One region of the Mesorhizobium sp. 8 genome, then DNA from elsewhere that is predicted to be linked to it. Evidence: predicted binding sites of a transcription regulator. Region 1 holds the regulator's gene; each other region holds the start of a gene.

What was found. The regulator PhoB, encoded in region 1, activates phosphate uptake and scavenging genes when phosphate is short. The targets are predictions, from matches to a motif close to TGTCATNNANCTGTCAT.
Region 2: the regulator PhoB is predicted to act here: its motif matches at 2,350-2,366, upstream of FGU64_RS07565 (esterase-like activity of phytase family protein).
Region 3: the regulator PhoB is predicted to act here: its motif matches at 2,471-2,487, upstream of FGU64_RS02640 (RNA degradosome polyphosphate kinase).
Region 4: the regulator PhoB is predicted to act here: its motif matches at 3,404-3,420, upstream of FGU64_RS13005 (DUF465 domain-containing protein).

The regions. Positions count from the first base shown of each region.
Region 1 is NZ_CP040914.1:2,460,352-2,465,312, forward strand. Features, by position in the region: gene FGU64_RS11910 (alpha/beta hydrolase) at 1-600, shown strand, start outside; gene FGU64_RS11915 (GNAT family N-acetyltransferase) at 597-899, shown strand; gene FGU64_RS11920 (hypothetical protein) at 977-1,270, shown strand; gene FGU64_RS11925 (YMGG-like glycine zipper-containing protein) at 1,391-1,639, shown strand; gene FGU64_RS11930 (CHASE domain-containing protein) at 1,769-3,388, opposite strand; gene phoB (phosphate regulon transcriptional regulator PhoB) at 3,483-4,172, opposite strand; gene phoU (phosphate signaling complex protein PhoU) at 4,195-4,902, opposite strand; gene pstB (phosphate ABC transporter ATP-binding protein PstB) at 4,931-4,961, opposite strand, start outside.
Region 2 is NZ_CP040914.1:1,588,517-1,593,477, forward strand. Features, by position in the region: gene FGU64_RS07550 (formate--tetrahydrofolate ligase) at 1-590, shown strand, start outside; gene FGU64_RS07555 (DUF1236 domain-containing protein) at 773-1,648, shown strand; gene FGU64_RS07560 (sugar O-acetyltransferase) at 1,712-2,269, opposite strand; gene FGU64_RS07565 (esterase-like activity of phytase family protein) at 2,433-4,631, shown strand; gene FGU64_RS07570 (succinylglutamate desuccinylase/aspartoacylase family protein) at 4,767-4,961, shown strand, end outside.
Region 3 is NZ_CP040914.1:561,118-566,078, reverse strand. Features, by position in the region: gene ppx (exopolyphosphatase) at 1-202, opposite strand, end outside; gene FGU64_RS02640 (RNA degradosome polyphosphate kinase) at 210-2,408, opposite strand; gene FGU64_RS02635 (zinc-finger domain-containing protein) at 2,557-2,802, shown strand; gene FGU64_RS02630 (FAD-dependent monooxygenase) at 2,822-4,042, shown strand; gene FGU64_RS02625 (amino acid ABC transporter ATP-binding protein) at 4,142-4,945, opposite strand.
Region 4 is NZ_CP040914.1:2,673,588-2,678,548, reverse strand. Features, by position in the region: gene FGU64_RS13030 (5-(carboxyamino)imidazole ribonucleotide synthase) at 1-351, opposite strand, end outside; gene purE (5-(carboxyamino)imidazole ribonucleotide mutase) at 411-908, opposite strand; gene FGU64_RS13020 (phytanoyl-CoA dioxygenase family protein) at 990-1,928, opposite strand; gene FGU64_RS13015 (AraC family transcriptional regulator) at 2,059-2,913, shown strand; gene FGU64_RS13010 (YdcH family protein) at 3,047-3,250, opposite strand; gene FGU64_RS13005 (DUF465 domain-containing protein) at 3,492-3,671, shown strand; gene ispG (flavodoxin-dependent (E)-4-hydroxy-3-methylbut-2-enyl-diphosphate synthase) at 4,019-4,961, shown strand, end outside.

The DNA.
Region 1 (4,961 bases):
AAGCCGGGTGGACCGCTGCTGTTCGTCTTCCACGGCACCGGCGGCGACGAGAACCAGCTTCCCTCGCTCGGCCACGACCTCGTGCCGGGAGCGACGATCGTGTCGCCGCGCGGCGACGTGTCGGAATTCGGCGCCGCGCGCTTCTTCCGCCGCACCGGCGAGGGCGTCTACGACCTCGCCGACCTTGCCCGCGCGACGGCCAAGATGGCGGATTTCGTGGCCGCCCACGTTGCGGCGGCAAAACCGTCGGCCGTCTACGGCCTCGGCTACTCGAACGGCGCCAACATCCTCGCCTCGACTGTCTTCGCGCGGCCGCAGCTGTTCGACGCGCTGGTACTGATGCATCCGCTGATTCCGTTCGAACCCCGGATCGACGGCAGCCTCGCCGGCAAGCGCATCCTTCTCACGGCGGGCCGCCACGATCCGATCTGCCCACCGGACCTGACGGCACGGCTCGACGCCTATTTGCGCGCCGCAAATGCCGATGTCACGGTGGAATGGCACGAGGGCGGCCACGAGGTCCGTCCCAACGAGATAGCGGCGGCCCGGACATTTCTGTCGGCCGCGCCTGTTGAATCTGTCGAAGGAGTGGATCGATGAGCAACACCTTGCCGAAGATCGAACGGAAAGACCTCGGCGGCGGCAAGGGTCGCTACGTCGTGCGCGGCCCTGACGGCGCCGAGGCGGAGATGACGTTCACCAGCATCGGCACGCACCAGATCATCATCGACCACACCGGCGTGCCGGACGCCTTCCGCGGCCAGGGCGTCGGCCTTCACCTCGTGACCCGCGCGGTCGAGGAGGCGCGCGCGGCGGGCAAGAAGATCATCCCGCTCTGCCCTTTCGCCGCCGCGCAGTTCCGCCGCCATCCCGAATGGGCGGACGTGCTGAAGCAATAACCCCGACGGCACCTTAGGCGGGAGCCCGGACGGAACCGAGTCGGGGCGAAGCCGTTTCTGGGGCGGAGGTTTCCGCCATGGAACACATCGCCGCCGTGCTTTTCATCGTTGGCTGTTCGCCCGATCTCGCCCAGTGCCGCGAACTGCCGGCACCGACGCCGATCTTCGAGACGAGTGAGGACTGCACCAGCGAACAGCCCTTCGCGCTGGAGGACCTCGCAGGCCGCGCGCCGCGCGTGCTCGGCACATGCATCGCGGTCGATCCGGCGATGGAGGAAGAGGACGGCGAGATTGTCTGGAGCATCACAGACGGCAGATTGCAGGCCTCGGTCGAGAAGCCGTCCGTCATGATCGCCGCCAACACCCCCTGAGCGCCCGAAAAAAGACTCTCTTAGCCAAGATGGAAGCAGGGCAGACGCAAACCGATCTGTTGTGCTAGAGATCGGCCTGCGCTGCAAAGCGAGGGACTGATTCAGCGAGAGGAGTACTTCATGCGCAAGATTTTGGTGGTCGTGGCAATGGTCGCCGCGGTGAGCGGCTGCACCACGACCGAGCAGGATGTCAGCGTCGGGACAGGCGCGGGCGCGCTCATCGGCGGCGCCATCGGCGGCTGGAAGGGCGCGGCTGTCGGCGCGGTCGTCGGCGCCGGTTCGGGCCTGCTGGTGCGCAACCTGCGCAATGGCTACTGCCAGTATCGCAGCCCACGCACCGGCCGTATCTACACCGCGCGCTGCAACTAAAGCCTCGCCCGGAAACGAACCTGAAGCGCAGCCGGCGAATCCGATAGATCGCGGCGCGCTTCGGGCAGGCAACGAACGAAAAAGGCGGAAGCCGGGGTCCCGGTTTCCGCCTTTTTTCCTGACGGTATGTCAACCTGCGAGCGGAATGTCGATCGTCACCTTCAGCCCGTCGGACTGGAAATCGCGGCTGATGGTGCCATGCAGCTCGCGCGTGATGTTCATGTCGATCAGCTTCGTGCCGAAGCCCACCTTCGACGGCGCCGCGAGCTTTGTCTGGCCCGATTCGCGCCAGTTCAGCACCAGCTTGCGCGTGCCGCCTCGCCCTTCGACCCGCCAGCCCACCTTCAGCCTTCCGACGGCGTTGGCATCACCGTATTTCAGCGCATTGGTCGCCAGTTCGTGGAAGGTCAGGCCGAGCGCCTGCGTCGTTTTCTCGTCAAGCAGCACCTGCGGACCCGTCAGCAGGCCGTCCGGAAGCTCCTTGCCGAACGCCTGGCCGAGCTCGATGCGCAGCAGGTCGCCGAGGTCGGCCTTCTGCCAGCGTGAACGCGTCAGCATGTCCTGCGAGGCGGCCATTGCCTGCAACCGCGCCGAGAAGGACTCCGAGAACTCGTCGATCCCACTCGATCCCGCCGCCGTCTGGCGGGCGATGGCGAGCACGCGGGTGATCGAATTCTTGATGCGGTGCTTCATTTCCTGAAGCATCAGGTCCTTTTCGATCAGATTCATCTCCGACGTCTCGTGCAGCAGCGAAACGGCGTCGTAGGCGCGCTCCTGGTAGCGCGCGATGAGCGCGATCGCGCCGGCAAGCAGCAGGCCGAACAGGCCGAGCATCACCGGGATGGCGCGCGACGACGGCGGCGTGAACGCGCTGGTGGGGCGAAACAGGATCGTCCATTCGCGCCCGGCCACGGTGACGGTGCGCGCCGCGACGAGCCTGGTGCCCAGCCCCGATGCCGGCGGAGTCTCCGAGCGGAACAGCAGCCGCCCCGCCTCCGGTGCGCCGTCATAGACCTCGATATTGACCGGCAGCAGTGGCTCGCGCCGCAGCGCCGCCTGGAAAAGCTGCTGCGCCCGAAAGGAGGCGAACAGGAAGCCGGTCGCCGTCTTGCCCGACGATTCGATGCTGTCCGGCGCGGTCCGCACGTTCAGCCGCACGAAGACGATGAAGCCGGCATAGGCTTGGTCCGCACCTGTCTCCTCGCCCAGCATCGTCAGGCCGCTGGCGTGCTGCTCGTCGTCGGCCGCCGCCTTCTCGATCGCCGCGCGCCGCACGGGATCGCTCATCATGTCGTAGCCGATCGCCTTCTGGCTCGCCGGGTCGAGCGGCTCGAACAGCACGACGGGCGCGCGCCAGGGTGTATTCGAGGCCGGGAAGATGGCGCGGTCGAAGCCGTGATCGCGGCGGATGATGCGCTCCGCCACCGCCTCGTCGCCCGCCTTGACCATCTTCAGAAAGCCGATGCCGCGCAGGCCGGCGAAATTGCCGTCGACGTCGAGCGCGTCGAAGAACGACTTGAATTCGCTGCTCGAAATGTTGCCGTTGCGGGCGTCGAACAGCGCCTGGGTGGAACGCAGCAGTGAAAGATGCAGGTCGACGCGGCTTTCGATGCGGTTCAGCGCGTCGTCCGCCGTTGCCGAGAATTTGATGCGGGCGGCTTCCTGCGTGGCGAAGTAGGCGAACCCCGCCATGATCAGGCTGGCCAACGCAACGGCCACGAAGGCCATGATTGGAAAGAGCTTTTTCAACTGCGGGGTTTCGCGCGCCGTGAAGTCCTGCCTCTTTCTAGCAAGTCCCCGCGTCAACGCAATGGAGGCGACCCCACCGCCGGCCGGAACGGGATCAATCTTCCCTGATCGCGTAGCCGGCGCCGCGTATGGTGCGGATGATGTCGGGCATGCGGCCGTTGTTGACGGCCTTGCGCAGCCGCCCGACATGGACGTCCACCGTGCGCTCGTCGATATAGACGGTCTCGCCCCAGACGTTGTCGAGCAGTTGCGTGCGCGAGAACACCCGGCCGGGATGCCGCATCATGAATTCCAGCAGCTTGAATTCGGTCGGCCCGAGCTTGAGTTCGTTCTTCTTGCGGTAGACCCTGTGCTGCTCGCGGTCGAGCACGATGTCGCCGACCTTCAGCATCGAGGACAGCACTTCCGGCTTGGCGCGGCGCAGCAGCGCCTTGACCCGGGCCATGAACTCCGGCGTCGAGAACGGCTTGACCAGATAGTCGTCAGCCCCGGTGGAAAGCCCCCTCACCCGATCGCTCTCCTCGCCGCGCGCGGTCAGCATGATGACCGGCAGCCGTTCCGTCTCCGGCCGCATCCTGAGGCGCCGGCACAGTTCGATGCCGGACACCGCCGGCACCATCCAATCCAGCACCAGAAGGTCGGGCACGTTCTCCTGCAGACGCAGCTCGGCCTCGTCGCCGCGCGTCACCACCTCGACCTGGTAGCCTTCCGATTCCAGATTGTAGCGGAGCAGGACGCCCAGCGGCTCCTCGTCCTCCACCACCATGATGCGCGGCGCGATCATTGCAACCATCCCGTCTGTGCCTTCACGCGGCCGGTGCCGGCATCGCCGTCTCGTCGGTCTTCGGCCGCGCCGCCGGCAACTGCTCGCCGGTCAGCACATAATACGCGTTTTCGGCGATGTTCGTCACATGGTCGCCGATACGCTCGAGATTCTTGGCACAGAACAACAGGTGCGTGCAGGCGGTGATGTTGCGCGGATCTTCCATCATGTAGGTGAGAAGCTCGCGGAACACCGAGGTGTATTTCACGTCAATGCGCTCGTCGTCGTTCCTGAGCCGCGCCAGCGCCGCGGTATCGCCGGCGCTGTATTCTTCCACGACACCCTTGACCTGGATCAGCACCAGTTGCGCCATGGCGTCGATGGAATGCGAAAGCTCGCGCGACATGCCGCCCTGGCCGACGGCGCCGACGCGCTTGGCGATGTTCTTGGCAAGGTCGCCGATGCGCTCGAGATCGCCCGCCATGCGGATGGCGCCAACCACCGCGCGCAGATCGTCCGCCATCGGCTGGCGCTTGGCGATGAGGGTGATGGCGCGATTGTCGAGCTCGCGCTGGCGCGCATCCATCACCACGTCGTCGGACACCACGCGCTGGGCGAGCCCGGTGTCGCTCTCGATCAGCGCCCGCGTGGCGTCGCCGACCATCGTGCCGGCGAGATCGGCCATCGCGCCGACAAGCCGGCTGATATGGGCGAGATCGTCGTCGAAGGAGGTGACCGTATGTTCAGCCATGATGCTGTTTCCGTATCCGTGCTGGCGGTCAGCCGAAGCGGCCGGTGATGTAGTCCTGC
Region 2 (4,961 bases), 870 kb from region 1:
GCCGCCACATCGAGAACGTGCATCAGTTCGGCGTGCCGGTGGTGGTGGCGATCAACCACTTCCATTCCGACACCGATGCCGAGATCGAGGCGCTGAAAGCCTACGTCAAGGGGCTCGGCGCCGAGGCGATCCTGTGCAAGCACTGGGCGCAGGGTTCCGCCGGCATCGAGGAACTGGCGCACAAGGTGGTGCAGCTTGCCGAATCCGGCGCCTCGCAGTTCGCGCCGCTCTATCCCGACGAGATGCCGCTGTTCGAGAAGGTCAACACCATCGTCCAGCGCGTCTATCGCGGTTCGGAGGCGATCGCCGACAAGTCGGTGCGCGACCAGCTCCACGGTTGGGAGAAGGCCGGCTACGGCAACCTGCCGGTGTGCATGGCCAAGACGCAGTATTCCTTCTCGACCGACCCGAACCTGCGCGGCGCCCCGACCGGCCACACCGTGCCGGTGCGTGAGGTGCGCCTCGCCGCCGGCGCCGGTTTCGTCGTCGTCATCTGCGGCGAGATCATGACGATGCCCGGCCTCCCCTCCAAACCCTCGTCGGAAAACATCTTCCTCAACGACGACGGCAACATCGAAGGCCTGAGCTGAGGCAAAAGCCGGGGCGAGCCCCGATTTTCCAGGACTTGGAGGTCAGAACCCCGCCCCGCCGGCGGGGTTTTGTTTTGGGCGGCGGCTGCAAACATTCGTGATCGGCCATATTAGCGAACCCCGGAACAAAGGCCGAAGAGGAGGATTGGGACGACGAGGGACCACAATCCAAGGAGATTCCGATGAAACAGATTGTCATCAAGAGCATGTTGGTGCTCGGCCTTGGCGTTGCGTCCAGCGTAGCGCTCGCGCAGAGCCAGCCTTCGGGCGAGTCCACCGGCCAGTCCGGAATGACCAATTGCACAGTGGGCAGCGCCGATTGCTCAGGGTCGCAGTCGGGTGCCGGCAGCAAGACCGAGGGCAGCACGAGCAGCACCACCGAACGCAAAGCCCAGGGCTCGGCCAACGGCGACACCGAGCAGCAGAGCCAGGGCAAGGCGTCGACGACGGAAAAACGATCGGCACAGGGCAAGAGCGGCAGCGCCTGCCCGGCTGGCGCGACCGACTGCAACGACGCGAGCGGAGGAACGACCGCGCAAGGAAAGTCGGAAGAGAAGTCCGGCAAGGCCGCCCAGGGCTCGGACACCGGGCAGAACAACACACAGGCTGAGGGTAAGACCGGGACAGGACAGGCAGGATCCGGCACCGCCGCCGAAGGGTCTTCCGGCACGACCAACAAGGCCGAAGGCTCGACAGGGCAGACAGAGCAGCAGTCCGGGCAGAGCAGCGGCAGCACGACCACGAATGAAGCGCAGGGCCAAAGCTCAACTACAACCGACAAGAACTCGACGGCTTCGATCAGCAATGTGACGGTCGAGCAGAAAACCCAGATTGTCAACGTGATCCATGATGCAAAGGTGGAGCCCGTCTCCAAGATCGATTTCGAGATAACGGTCGGCACGGCGGTGCCGCGCCATGTGCATCTGCATCGCCTGCCCGCCCGCATCGTCAAGATCGTGCCAGCTTATGAGAGCTACGAGTATTTCGTACTGGCCGACGGCCGGATCGTCATCGTCGATCCCGACAGCCTGGAGATCGTGGCCATCCTGACGGCCTGACGATATCCTCATCCGCAGCACAGGCCGCGGCGGCAATGCCGCGGCCTTTGCCTCGCCCGCGCTCTACCGTCGTTCGATTGGCCGCGCCGGATTGCCGGCCACCGTCGCGCCCGCCGGCACGTCGCGCGTCACCACGGCTCCTGCGCCGACGATGGCGCCGTCGCCGATGGTCACGCCGCCGAGAATGATCGCACCGCCGCCAATCCAGACGTCGTTGCCCACCGTGACCGGCCGCGCGATCTCAAGTCCGGCGCGACGGCCTTCGACGGTCCGGTGATGATCCGCGCAATAGATCTGCACCGAAGGACCGATCATCGTGCCGTCCCCGATCCGGACCGGCGCCGTGTCGAGAACGGTGCAGCCGGCGTTCACGAAGGTTCGCCGGCCGAGAAAGATGTTGAACCCGTAGGGACAGTAGAACGGCGCCTCGATGCGGGCGCTCTCGCCGTCCGAGCCGAGCAGGGCCCGCAAGGCCGGCCCGATGTCGCCGCGCACTATGGGCGGCAGCGAATTGTGCTCGAACACTGCCGTCTGCGCCGCCGTTCTGAGCGCGTCGAGTTCATCGTCGACGCAGGCATACCATTCGCCCACCGCCATCTTCTCGCGTTCGGTCTTCGCCATGCGCGTATCCTGCCTCGCCTGTTGCAGCTTCGCCCATCAAACCGTGCCGGTCCAGAAGGGACCGCACGGCTACGGTGAACTGTCAGCAAACTTTCACAATCCCTTCATGCGGCTGCAACATCGCTTGCGCAATGCAAGCTGTTTCAATCGAGAGGGATTTTCGATGTCCATCAAGCCAAGCCTGCTCGCGCTGGCCGCCGCGCTCGCCGTCCCGGCCGTGCCCGCCCATGCCGACATGATGTTCAGCCGTGTCGCCACCTTCGCGGTCGCCGACAACCTGCCGAAGGACGCGGACGCCGGGACCGCCACCTCGTCCGAGATCATTTCCGCATCGGAAGACGGCAACACGCTGGTTTATTCCGACAGCCCCTATGGCGGTATCGGCTTCATCGACATCACCGACCCGAAGGCGCCCAAGGCGGGTGGTTCGATCAAGATGGATGGCGAGCCGACCTCGGTCGTGATTGCCGGCGGCAAGGTTCTGGTTGCCGTCAACACCTCCGAGAGCAAGGTCAATCCGTCCGGCCAGCTTCGCGTCGTGGACATCGCCACAAAGGCGATAGAAGCCTCCTGCGATCTCGGCGGCCAGCCGGACTCGGTCGCCGTCAGCAAGGACAAGGCCTGGCTCGCCGTCGCCGTCGAGAACGAACGCGACGAGGACCTGAACGACGGCGCGCTCCCGCAGATGCCGGCCGGCAACCTGAAGATCGTCGCTCTCAAAGACGGCACGCCTGATTGCGCCACGATCCGCACGGTCGATCTCACCGGCCTCGCCGAAGTGGCGCCGGAGGACCCGGAACCGGAGTTCGTCGCCTTCAACGAAGCCGGCGAGATCGCCGTCACGCTGCAGGAAAACAACCACATCGCCATCGTTGATGCCGCCAGCGGCAAGGTGACGGCGCATTTCTCCGCCGGCTCCGTCGCGCTGGAGAACGTCGACACCAGGAAGGACGGCGCGCTGTCCTTCACCGGCAAGGTCGAGCCCACGCCGCGCGAGCCCGATGCGGTTAAGTGGCTGGACAATGACCGTCTCGCCGTCGCCAATGAGGGCGACTGGAAGGGCGGCACGCGCGGCTTCACCGTCTTTTCCAGGAAGGGCGAAGTGCTTTACGAATCCGGTCCGTCCTTCGAGCACGAGATTGCCCGCGCCGGCCACTATCCCGACAAGCGCAACAAGAAGGGCGTCGAGCTGGAAGGGCTGGAGTTCGCCGCCTTCGGCGACGACAAGCTGCTGTTCGTTGCCGCCGAGCGCGCTTCCGTCGTCGGCGTCTACAGGATCGGCGACGCCGACCCGCAGTTCCTCCAGCTCCTGCCCTCCGGCATCGGCCCGGAAGGGCTGGTGGCGATCCCGCAGCGCAACCTGCTGGTCACCGCCAACGAGACCGATCTCGGTGAGGACGGCCTCGCCCGCTCGCATGTCATGATCTATGAGCGCACGGAAGCGCCTGCCGCCTATCCGATGATCCTCTCGGCCAATGACGATGCCGGCCTGCCGATCGGCTGGGGCGCGCTGTCCGGCCTGTTCGCCGACCCGGACAAACCCGGCACGCTCTATGCCGTGTCGGACTCCTTCTACCGCAACGCGCCGGCCATCTTCACGGTCGACGCAGCCAGGACGCCGGCGCTGATCGCCGCAAAGATCTTCGTCACGCGCGACGGGGCCCCGGCGCAGAAGCTCGACATCGAAGGCATCACCGGCGACGGCGACGGCGGCTTCTGGCTTGCCAACGAAGGCGACGCGGCCAAGCTCGTTCCGCATGCGCTGCTGCATGTCGACGGCAAAGGCGCAATCAAGGAAGAGATCGGCTTACCCGTTGAATTACTCGCAGGACAGACCCGATTCGGCCTGGAAGGCGTCACCGCCATAGGCGACGGCGACGACCGTACGCTGGTGATGGCGATACAGCGCGAATGGAAGGACGATCCGAAGGGCCAGGTCAAGCTGCTCGCCTACAAGCCGAAATCGAAGCAATGGGCGGCGGTGCGCTATCCGCTCGACAAGCCGGAGGGCGGCTGGATGGGCCTGTCGGAGATCACCGCCCACGATGGCAAGCTGTACGTCATCGAGCGTGACAACCAGATCGGCAATCTGGCCCGCACCAAGAAGCTCTATGCGGTGGCCATGGACGCCTTCAAGCCAGCGCCGCTGGACGGCGAGTTGCCGGTGGTGGAAAAGACGCTGGTGCGCGATCTGCTGCCCGACCTGAAGGCCGCCGCCAGCGGCTATGTCCTCGACAAGGTGGAAGGCTTCACCATCGATCCTGAAGGCAACGCCTTCGTCGTCACCGACAATGACGGCGTCGACGATTCCTCCGGCGAGACGCTGTTCCTGCGCCTCGGCAACATCGCCGCCGTGAACTGACTTTGCCGCAGCGGGAGGCGGCCAGCCGCCTCCCGCAATCGTCACTCGGTGGGCGGTCAGCACAAAGCCCGCCTTTGGACCACTCGACACCAGCCTCACAAACGGGCAAGGCTTCCCGCCAAACAGGAGGCCGCCATGAAGAAGTCCGTCGAGCGTATTGAAGGCGACACCGAAGGCGTTGCCTACGAATTTCCGGTTCTTCGTTTCGAGGGCTCGGACAAGGCCGCTCCCCGCGCCTATCTGCAAGCCGCGCTGCATGCCGGCGAACTGCCGGGCACCGTCGCCATCGACGCGCTGATGCCGATGCTTCTCAAGGCCGAGGCCGAAGGG
Region 3 (4,961 bases), 1.9 Mb from region 1:
TCGAGCGCGTCACCGCCTCGGGGTCGAGCTTGCCGGTCGAGACGATGCCGCGACCGAGACCCGCCAGCATCTTTTCGTTGAACAGCACGGTCGGCGAGCGCGCCAGCCCTTCATAGACGACAACGCGGATCGAGTTGGAGCCGATGTCGATGATCGACAGCGGCCGCCGGTCCTGAAGTCGACCCTGGGAATTCGCCAGCATCGGCCCCCTAGTCCGCCGCGGCGGTCTTCTTGCGGCGTCGGAACTGGGCGATCCGCTTCGGCGCATGGGATTTCAGCGCGTCGCCGCGTCCCGAAAGGCTCGGATTGGTCATGAAATATTCCTGCGCGTTGAACGGCTCCTCGCCCTCGTCCGGCACGATCCGGCGCGAAGTGCCGTCAGCCAGTACCTCGAAACTCTGCTGGTTGTCCACGATGTTGCCCAGCATGATCTGGCCGAGCACCTGTTCATGCACAGTCGGATTGGTGATCGGCACCATGGTCTCGACGCGGCGATCGAGGTTGCGCGGCATCATGTCGGCGGAGCTGATGTAGACGATGGCCTCGTCCGACGGCAGGCCATGGCCGTTACCGAAGCAGTAGATGCGGCTGTGTTCGAGGAAGCGCCCGACGATGGACTTGACGCGGATGTTTTCCGAAAGGCCCGGCACCTGCGGCCTCAGGCAGCAGATGCCGCGCACCACCAGATCGATTTCGACGCCGGCGCGGCTCGCGTCGTAGAGCGCGTCGATGACGATGGGATCGACCAGCGCGTTCATCTTCATCCAGATGCGCGCCGGACGACCTTCCTTCGCATGGCCGATCTCGTCGGCGATGTGGCCGAGGATGCGGTTGCGCAGCGTGTAGGGCGACAGCGCGATGCACATTTCCCCGGTCGGCTCGGCATAGCCGGTGATGAAATTGAAGATCTGCGCCACGTCGCGCGCGATACGGGGATCGGTGGTGAAGAAGGAGAGGTCCGTATAGATGCGCGCGGTAATCGGATGATAGTTGCCGGTGCCGAGATGCACGTAGTTGCGCAACCGGCCGTCCTCGCGCCGCACCACCAGCGACATCTTGGCGTGCGTCTTCAGTTCGAGGAAGCCAAACACGACCTGCACACCGGCGCGCTCCAGGTCGCGCGCCCAGCGGATGTTGGCCTCCTCGTCGAAACGCGCCTTCAGCTCGACCAGCGCGGTGACCGATTTTCCGGCCTCCGCCGCGTCGATCAGCGCGCGCACGATCGGACTGTCGTTGGAGGTGCGGTAGAGCGTCTGCTTGATCGCCACCACTTCCGGGTCGGCCGCCGCCTGGCGGAGGAACTGCACCACCACGTCGAAGGATTCGTACGGATGGTGGACGACGATATCCTTCTCGCGGATGGCGGCGAAGCAATCGCCGCCATGCTCGCGGATGCGCTCGGGGAAGCGCGGATTGTAGGGCACGAATTTGAGATCGTCGCGCGGCACGGCGACGATCTCGGAAATCTGGCTGAGCGCCAGCGGCCCGTTGAGCACGCTGACGCGGTTGCCGGACACGCCCAGTTCCCCGGCCACGAACTCCCGTAGTTCCTCCGGCATGCGGTGGTCGAACTCGATGCGGATCACCGAGCCGCGGCGCCGGCGCTTCAGGGCGGTCTCGAACAGCCGCACAAGGTCCTCGGACTCTTCCTCGACCTCGATATCGCTGTCGCGGATGATCTGGAACGTGCCCGAGCCCCTGACTTCGTATCCCGGGAAAAGCTTGCCGATATAAAGGCCGACCACCTCCTCCAGCGGAATGAAACGGACGTGGCCCTTGCGGTCCGGCAGGCGGATGAATCGCTTCAGCGCCGGCGGCAGGCGCAGCAACGCGCTCATCTGCTCGCCGTTCTTGCGGTGTTGAAGCTGCAGGGCGATGGAAAAGCCAAGATTGGGAATGAACGGGAACGGATGCGCCGGGTCGATCGACAGCGGGGTCAGGACCGGGAATATCTGCTCCTGGAAATGTTCCTCCAGCCAGACCTTCTCGTCCTTGGTCAACGCATCGCCGGCGATGCTCTCGATGCCTTCCTTCTCGAGCAGCGCCATCAGCGTCGAAAGGCTTTTCTGCTGGTCCTCCTGCAGGCGCTCCACCTCGCGCAGAAGCTGCTCCAGCTGCTGCTCGGGCGTGCGGCCGTCCGGGCTCCTGAGCACGATGCGCTCGCGGATCTGGCCGGCAAGGCCGGCGACGCGCACCATGAAGAACTCGTCCAGGTTGGCGGCAGAGATCGACAGGAAGCGCACCCGCTCCAGAAGCGGGTGACGCTCGTTCTGCGCTTCCTCCAGCACCCGGCGGTTGAACTGGAGCCAGGAAAACTCGCGATTGACGAAGCGGTCCGGATTGCCGCCTTCGGCACTCGCGGCATCGCTGACGGTGAACTCGGTCTGGACAGGCTTCAGTTCGTTCATGTCACGGCTTCCTCCGGCGGCTTGCCGGTTATCCGGCTCAATTTATCCACTGACAGGCTTTTGCGACAGTTTCATTTCATCGAACTTGCAAACAGGTCCGATATGCTTCAAACGCATGCTATCGACCGAAACGAGACGGGAGACGACGATGGCCGGCGGTTCCATTCCGCACTTCCAGAACGATGCCGGGCACCCGGCGATCGAGATCGGCGTGAAGGAATTCATGTGCGTCGGCGCCAACCCGCCCTTCGATCATCCGCACGTTTTCCTCGACCTCGGCGCGGACAACGAGAAGGTCTGTCCCTACTGCTCGACGCTCTACCGCTATTCGCCGAATCTCAAGGCGGACGAGACGGTGCCGGCCGGTTGCCTCTACATCGACCGCGCGGCCTGATTCCTTTTCCCGGCCGATCATGACCTCGGATGCGCGATCCCGCCCCGTCGTGATCGCCGGCGGCGGCATCGCGGGGCTGACAGCCGCACTCGCTTTTGCACGGCAGGGATTCCCGGTGCGCGTCTTCGAGCAGGCGCGACAGCTCGAACCCTTCGGCGCCGGCCTGCAGCTTTCCCCGAACGCCACGCATATCCTCGACCGGCTGGGCGTGCTTGTGCTGCTTCGGCCGAAGGCGGTGCAACCGGACGCCGTGTTGCTCAGGGACGCCGCGACGCTAAAGGTCCTTGCCCGTATTCCGCTGGGCGAGATGGCCGAAAGACGCTGGAAAGCGCCGTATCTCTCCGTCCATCGCGGCGACCTGCACGTGGCGCTTGCGGAAAAGGCGGCGCAAAACCCGGCGATCGAGATTGTCACTGGAGCGCGGGCGACCGGCGAGGTTGCCAGTCGCAACGGCATTTTGGCCGCGACTTTTGCGCACGAGGACTGCCATGAAGCAGAGGATGCCGGGCTGCTGGTCGGCGCCGACGGCGTCTGGTCCGACCTGCGCACGACACTTTTCCCGGAACGGCACCGCCGCTTTTCCGGCTCGCTGGCCTGGCGGGCGACGGTGGCGGCTGACAGCCCTGCCGGACAGGCGTTCTGCGCCGTCACCTCGCCGGATTGCGTGACCACGTTCCTCGATCCAAAATTCCATCTCGTCGCCTATCCGGTTCGCGGCGGTACGACGTTCAACCTCGTAGCCTTCACCAGAGGCCCGGCCGCGGCGGACGGCCGGTCAAGCGTCGCCGAGATAGCCGTACTGACCCACGCGATGCACCGCGCGCCGCCGGTGCTGGCCGATGTCGTGAAACAGGCGGGCGCATGGACGACATGGCCTCTCAACATCGTTGATCCGAACGGGCCCTGGACCCGCGCCGACGGCATTGTGCTGATCGGCGACGCCGCGCACGCCATGACGCCGTTCGCAGCACAAGGCGCAGCCATGGCCATCGAGGACGCCGCAACGCTGGCGCAGTCCGTCGCCATGAGGCCCAACGATCTTGCCGGCGGGTTGACGGCATGGGAGCACGAGCGCAAGGCACGTGTGGCGAAAGTCGCGCGACGCGGCGCTCTGAACAAGCTCGCCTGGAATGCCGGCGGCCCGTTGGCGCTGGGCCGCAATCTGCTACTCAGGCTTCGGTCTGGCGACAGCCTCGTGGCCGACCTCGACTGGCTCTACGGCTGGCGGTTGCCCGACTGAAACGCAGCGGAGGAGGATCGAGGATCAGGAAAAAGGCCCGGACGCTGCCGGGCCTTTTCGCATGGGCATTGCTGAACGCCACCACAAGCGGCCGGCAGTTCAGTGCAGGATCTGGCTGAGGAACAGCTTCGTGCGCTCGTGGCGCGGATGATCGAAGAACTCGGCCGGCGTGTTCTGCTCGACGATCTGGCCGGCATCCATGAAGATGACGCGGTTGGCGACCTTGCGGGCGAAGCCCATCTCGTGGGTCACGCACAGCATGGTCATGCCTTCCTCGGCAAGGCCCACCATCGTCTCCAGCACTTCCTTGATCATTTCCGGATCGAGCGCCGAGGTCGGCTCGTCGAACAGCATGATGCGCGGGTTCATGCACAGCGAGCGGGCGATCGCCACGCGCTGCTGCTGGCCGCCCGAAAGCTGGCCGGGATACTTGTTCGCCTGTTCCGGGATCTTGACGCGCTTGAGGAAGTGCATGGCTGTCTCTTCGGCCTGCTTCTTCGGGATCTTGCGCACCCAGATCGGCGCCAGCGTGCAGTTCTCCAGGATGGTCAGGTGCGGGAACAGGTTGAAGTGCTGGAACACCATGCCGACCTCGCGGCGTACCTCGTCGATCTTCTTCAGGTCGTTGGTGAGTTCCTTGCCCTCGACGACGATCTTGCCTTTCTGGTGCTCTTCCAGCCGGTTGATGCAGCGGATCATCGTCGACTTGCCCGAACCGGACGGCCCGCAGATGACGATGCGCTCGCCGCGCATCACCTTCAGGTTGATGTCCTTCAGCACATGGAACTCGCCGTACCATTTGTGCATGCCGACGATCTCGATGGCGACCTCGGTGTCGGAGACGTGCATCTTCTTCGTATCGGCCTTGATCTCTTCGGCGCCGACTGCGTTTTCCGTGGCCATGTGCCCGTTCCCTTTG
Region 4 (4,961 bases), 210 kb from region 1:
GGAAAGCGCTTGCGTCAGCTGCGCGTCGTCATCGACCGAATGGAAGCGCGCCGTGGCGATGCCGATATCGTTCAGGAAGGTCTTTTCCACCAACCGGTCCTGCGCCATTTCCAGCGCGCGCGGCGGTGGTTGCACCGGAACGCTTGCGGCCAGAGATTGCGCTGCGGCGACAGGCACGTTCTCGAACTCGTAGGTGACGACGGAAGAAGCGGCGGCAAGCTCGGCAAGGGCTGCCGGATCGTCATAGGCGGCGACGATTTGCCGGTTGGCGACCTGCGCGGCCGGACAGTCCGGCTGCGGTTCCAGCACGATGGTGCGGTAGCCCAGCCGGGCGGCCGACATGGCGAGCATGCGGCCGAGCTGGCCGCCGCCGACGATGCCGACCGTCGCGCCGGCGGGCAGTGCTGCGCTCACGCCTCGTCTCCCGGCTCCAGCGCCACCTTCGCGGTCTGCGCGGCGCGCCAGGCGTCCAGCCGCTCGGCAAGCGCGGTATCGGAAAGGGCCAGCACGGCGGCGGCGAGCAGGGCGGCGTTGGCTGCGCCGGCCTTGCCGATGGCCAGCGTGCCGACCGGAATGCCGGCCGGCATCTGCACGATGGAGAGCAGCGAATCCTGTCCCGACAGCGCCTTCGATTCCACAGGCACGCCGAAGACGGGCAGCGGAGTAAGCGCGGCCGTCATGCCGGGCAGGTGGGCAGCACCACCGGCACCGGCGACGATCACCTTGTAGCCGGCGGCCCTGGCGCCCCTGGCGAAGTCGTAGAGGCGCTCGGGCGTGCGGTGGGCCGAGACGATCAGGCTTTTGTGGGAGACGCCGAGCAGGTCGAGCGTCTCTGCGGCGTGGCGCATGGTCGCCCAGTCGGACTGGCTGCCCATGATGATGGCGACGTCGGCACGCTGATCGGTCAAGGCCGGCCTCCTGTCCAGAAAGGCCGCGCCTTAGCGGAAATCGGCCGTCGTCGCAAGGATGGGCGGCCGAAGTCGCCTGCTCTACCAGCGCGTCAGGCCGAGTAGCTTCTCGCCGAGCGGTGTCAGCTGAGCGGTCCGGGCATTGTGCTTTTCCCACTCGCGCGGGTCGCCGGGAAAGGCGTCGCGCTTCGGGTGGTCGCGTTCGCGCCACAGCCGGATGCGCTCCTGCCGCGCCGCCTCGTCGTTCCACTCGGCAGGGTGCATGGAGATGTATTGCGCCATGCGCACCCGGTTGTCCGAATGGTTGGGCCGCACGCCATGCGCCAGCAGCGAATTGAAGATCATCAGATCGCCCGGCTCCATGTCGATGTTGACGACCGACAGGCCGGTCATGTCGGGGTGCATCGGGTCGCGGTCGGCCGGCTGCGTCTTCACCCATTCCTCGAAGTGCTCGAAAAGGTAGGGCACGCACTGGAAGCCGCCGACGTCGCCATCCTGCTTCCTGAGGCTCAGCACACCCTGCACGCCGATCGGCAGCGGCCGGATCGAGGTATCCACGTCCCAGTGGATGAAGCCGTTGGGGTTGCCCTTGACCTTCTTCGGCGGGTTCAGGTTGGCGCGGTCGATGGTGACCCACAGGTCCTCACGGTCCCAGATGTCGACGAAGGTGTCGTAGATGCGCTGCTCCATGCGGTTATCCCAGAGATACTGGTGATTGTAGATCTCCAGCATGCCGGTGTTGTTAAGCTCCTTCATCTTGTGCTCGCGGCGCTGCGGCGCATACCAGGTCGAAGGGTCTTCGGGGTCCTTCTCGTCAAACTTCCACAGCAGATCGGCAAGGCGTTCCACATTCGCCGCAGGCACCGCCTGACGGACAATGACATAGCCCTTCGTCGTCCAGTGCTCCCAGTCGGCCTTCGACAGGACGCGCAGCGGCAAGGTCTTGCGGATATCCTTCAACTGCGTCGTGGCGGTCGTGGTCGGATGGCTGTCGCGCTTGAGGGCTGCGGTGGCTTGCATGTCGGTCTCCCATCGTGGTCTTCCTGAACATCAGGCAATGGCGGCAGCATAGGTGGTCCGGCACCGGGATGTTGTCGAAGGCTGGCAAATTCCGATACTATTCCGGCGTCTTGAATGAGATCGATGCCGGATGAAGCCTTATCTTGAGCACTTGTCGCCGCCACCGGATGCGTCATGGAGCCTGCTCAACCGCCGGCTCGACGACGCCATCCCGTTCGAGTGGCATCATCATCCCGAATTCGAGCTGACGCTGACGCTCAATTCGCGCGGCCAGCGCTTCATCGGCGATCATGTCGGCGACTACGGCCATGGCGACCTCGTCCTGGTCGGGCCGAACCTTCCGCATACATGGGCTTCGCGCGAAAAGGTCGATCCGGCCGTTCCGCACGTCGCGCTGGTGTTCTGGTTCCGCAGGGAATGGATCGACGGCCTGATCGGCGGTTCGGTGGAACTGCGGCCGATTGGGCGTCTCGTCGGCCGTGCCGCGACCGGCCTGGCGTTCGACAGCCGCCTCGGGCAGGCGCTTGCCGCCGATTTCGAGGCGATCTTCGCCCGTTCGCCCGCCGGGCGCTTCCTCGGCCTGATCGATATCCTGCTGCGAATCGCGGACGCCGACGACGGCAGGCCGCTGTCGGCGACGGTGCCCCGGCATGTCGAGGGCGACCGCATCCGCCTGGACCGCGTCCTGCAACATCTCCACCAGCACTATCACCGGCAGGTTTCCATTGAGGAATTGGCCAAGGTCGCGGCGCTGAGCCCGTCCGGCCTGCACCGCATGTTCCGCAAGCACACGCAGGCCAACGTTTCGGACTACCTGATCGGCCTGCGGATCGGTGAGGCGTGCTCGCGCCTGTCGGGCACGGACCAGCCCATCCAGCACATCGCGGCGGAAGTCGGCTACGCCTCGCTCGCCAATTTCAACCGGCAATTCCGGCGCCTGCGCGGCATGTCGCCGCGTCAGTACCGTTCGTCGTTTTCCCGTTGAAAACGGGGCAGGCGTCGCCTGCCGCCCAAAGCGTGCCGCGATCTTTCAGATTCGCTCCGCACGCTTTAGCTTCTTGATTCTACGCATGTCTTTGTCCCGAAACCGGTTCCCACTTTCGGGAGACATGCTCTGGTCAGGCGATGATGTCGGGGATGATCCGGTCTTCCAGCGCGCTCAGCCGATCCTTGAGGACGAGCTTCTTTTTCTTCATGCGCTGGATCTGCAACGGGTCGCAGCCGGTCGCGATCATGGCGTTGATGGCCGCGTCGAAATCGGCGTGTTCCTGTTTCAGCCGCGCGAATTCGAGACGAATCTCGGCCTGTTCCTGTTCCGACATGGCCACCGTTCTGCAGTCTGCGGATGCCGGAAGGCATCCAGGGCGGGACCGGCCCGAAGCATCTCCCCGCCGGCGCGAACGCCTTATCACATTTCACAATGTCGGGAAATGCTACCAAGCTGTATTCGACATCCGGGAACGATGATGGCAGACTGTCATCCAGCCGTCATGAAGGCGGCCCTGCGGTGGACTACGCCTTCGGCGGTTGCAATCGAGGAAACCATGAAAGGGAGAACCAATCATGTCTCTTGCATCCCATCTTGATGAGCTGAAGAGGAAGCATGGCGACATCGAGCGCGAGATCGATGAAGCGATGCTGCACCCCTCGGTGGACGATCTCGAGATCGCCAACCTCAAGCGACGCAAGCTGGCCATCAAGGACGAGATTGAGAAACTCAGGATAGAGCCGACGACCCACTGACAACATCCTTGCCATAGACGCGAACGCCCCGGGGCGACGCGAAAACCGGCTCCAGCGGCAGCCGTCGCTGGAGGATGGCTTTTGCGGTTGATTTCAAGCCTTCCGTGCGATCGCGGCGATTGGTCTGACGCGACGACAGCGTTTTGCGCGGCGGTCGAGGTTCTCCCGCCTGCATGCGACCTATAGCCTAATTTGCCATCGCATCCGGCCGTTGCCCCGTCATCGGCATTGACAAGCCGCATTTCGTCCGTCACCTCATGCGCGGATTTCCATGTGCGCGGACGGCCATCCCTTTTACGGCCGGGCGCCGAACCGGGCACAGTTCGCCCTCAATCGGGACCGCCGGCATGACCGGATATTTTTCTTCTCCTTTCCCGCGCCGCACCTCGGTCGGCGTCGATGTCGGCGGCGTCATGGTCGGCGGCACCGCGCCTGTCGTCGTGCAGTCGATGACGAACACCGATACGGCCGATGTCGATTCGACGGTGGCGCAGGTGGCGGCGCTCCATCGCGCCGGCTCGGAGATCGTGCGCATCACCGTCGACCGCGACGAAAGTGCGGCGGCCGTGCCGAAGATCCGCGAGCGGCTGGAGCGGCTCGGCGTCTTCGTGCCGCTGGTCGGCGACTTCCACTATATCGGCCACAAGCTGCTGGCCGACCATCCGGCCTGTGCCGCCGCGCTGGCCAAATACCGCATCAATCCCGGTAACGTCGGCTTCAAGGACAAGCGCGACCGCCAGTTCGCCGACATCGTCGAAATGGCGATCCGCCACGACAAGCCGGTGCGCATCGGCGTCAACTGGGGCTCGCTCGACCAGGACCTGCTCACCCGGTTGATGGACGAGAATCAGGCCAAGGGCTCGCCGATGACGGCGCTGGAGGTGATGCGCGAGGCGATCGTGCAGTCGGCGATCCTGTCGGCCCATATGGCCGAGGAGATCGGCCTTTCCCGCGACAAGATCATCCTGTCGGCCAAGGTTTCCGGGGTGCAGGACCTTGTCGCCGTCTACACCGAACTTGCCAAGCGCTCGGACCATGCGCTGCATCTCGGCCTGACCGAGGCCGGCATGGGCTCCAAGGGCATCGTCGCCTCTTCCGCCGCGATGGGCATCCTGCTTCAGCAAGGCATCGGCGACACCATCCGCATCTCGCTGACGCCGGAACCCGGCGGCGACCGCACGCGCGAGGTGCAGGTGGCGCAAGAACTGTTGCAGACCATGGGCTTCCGCCAGTTCGTGCCGATCGTCGCCGCCTGCCCCGGCTGCGGCCGCACCACCTCCACTGTGTTCC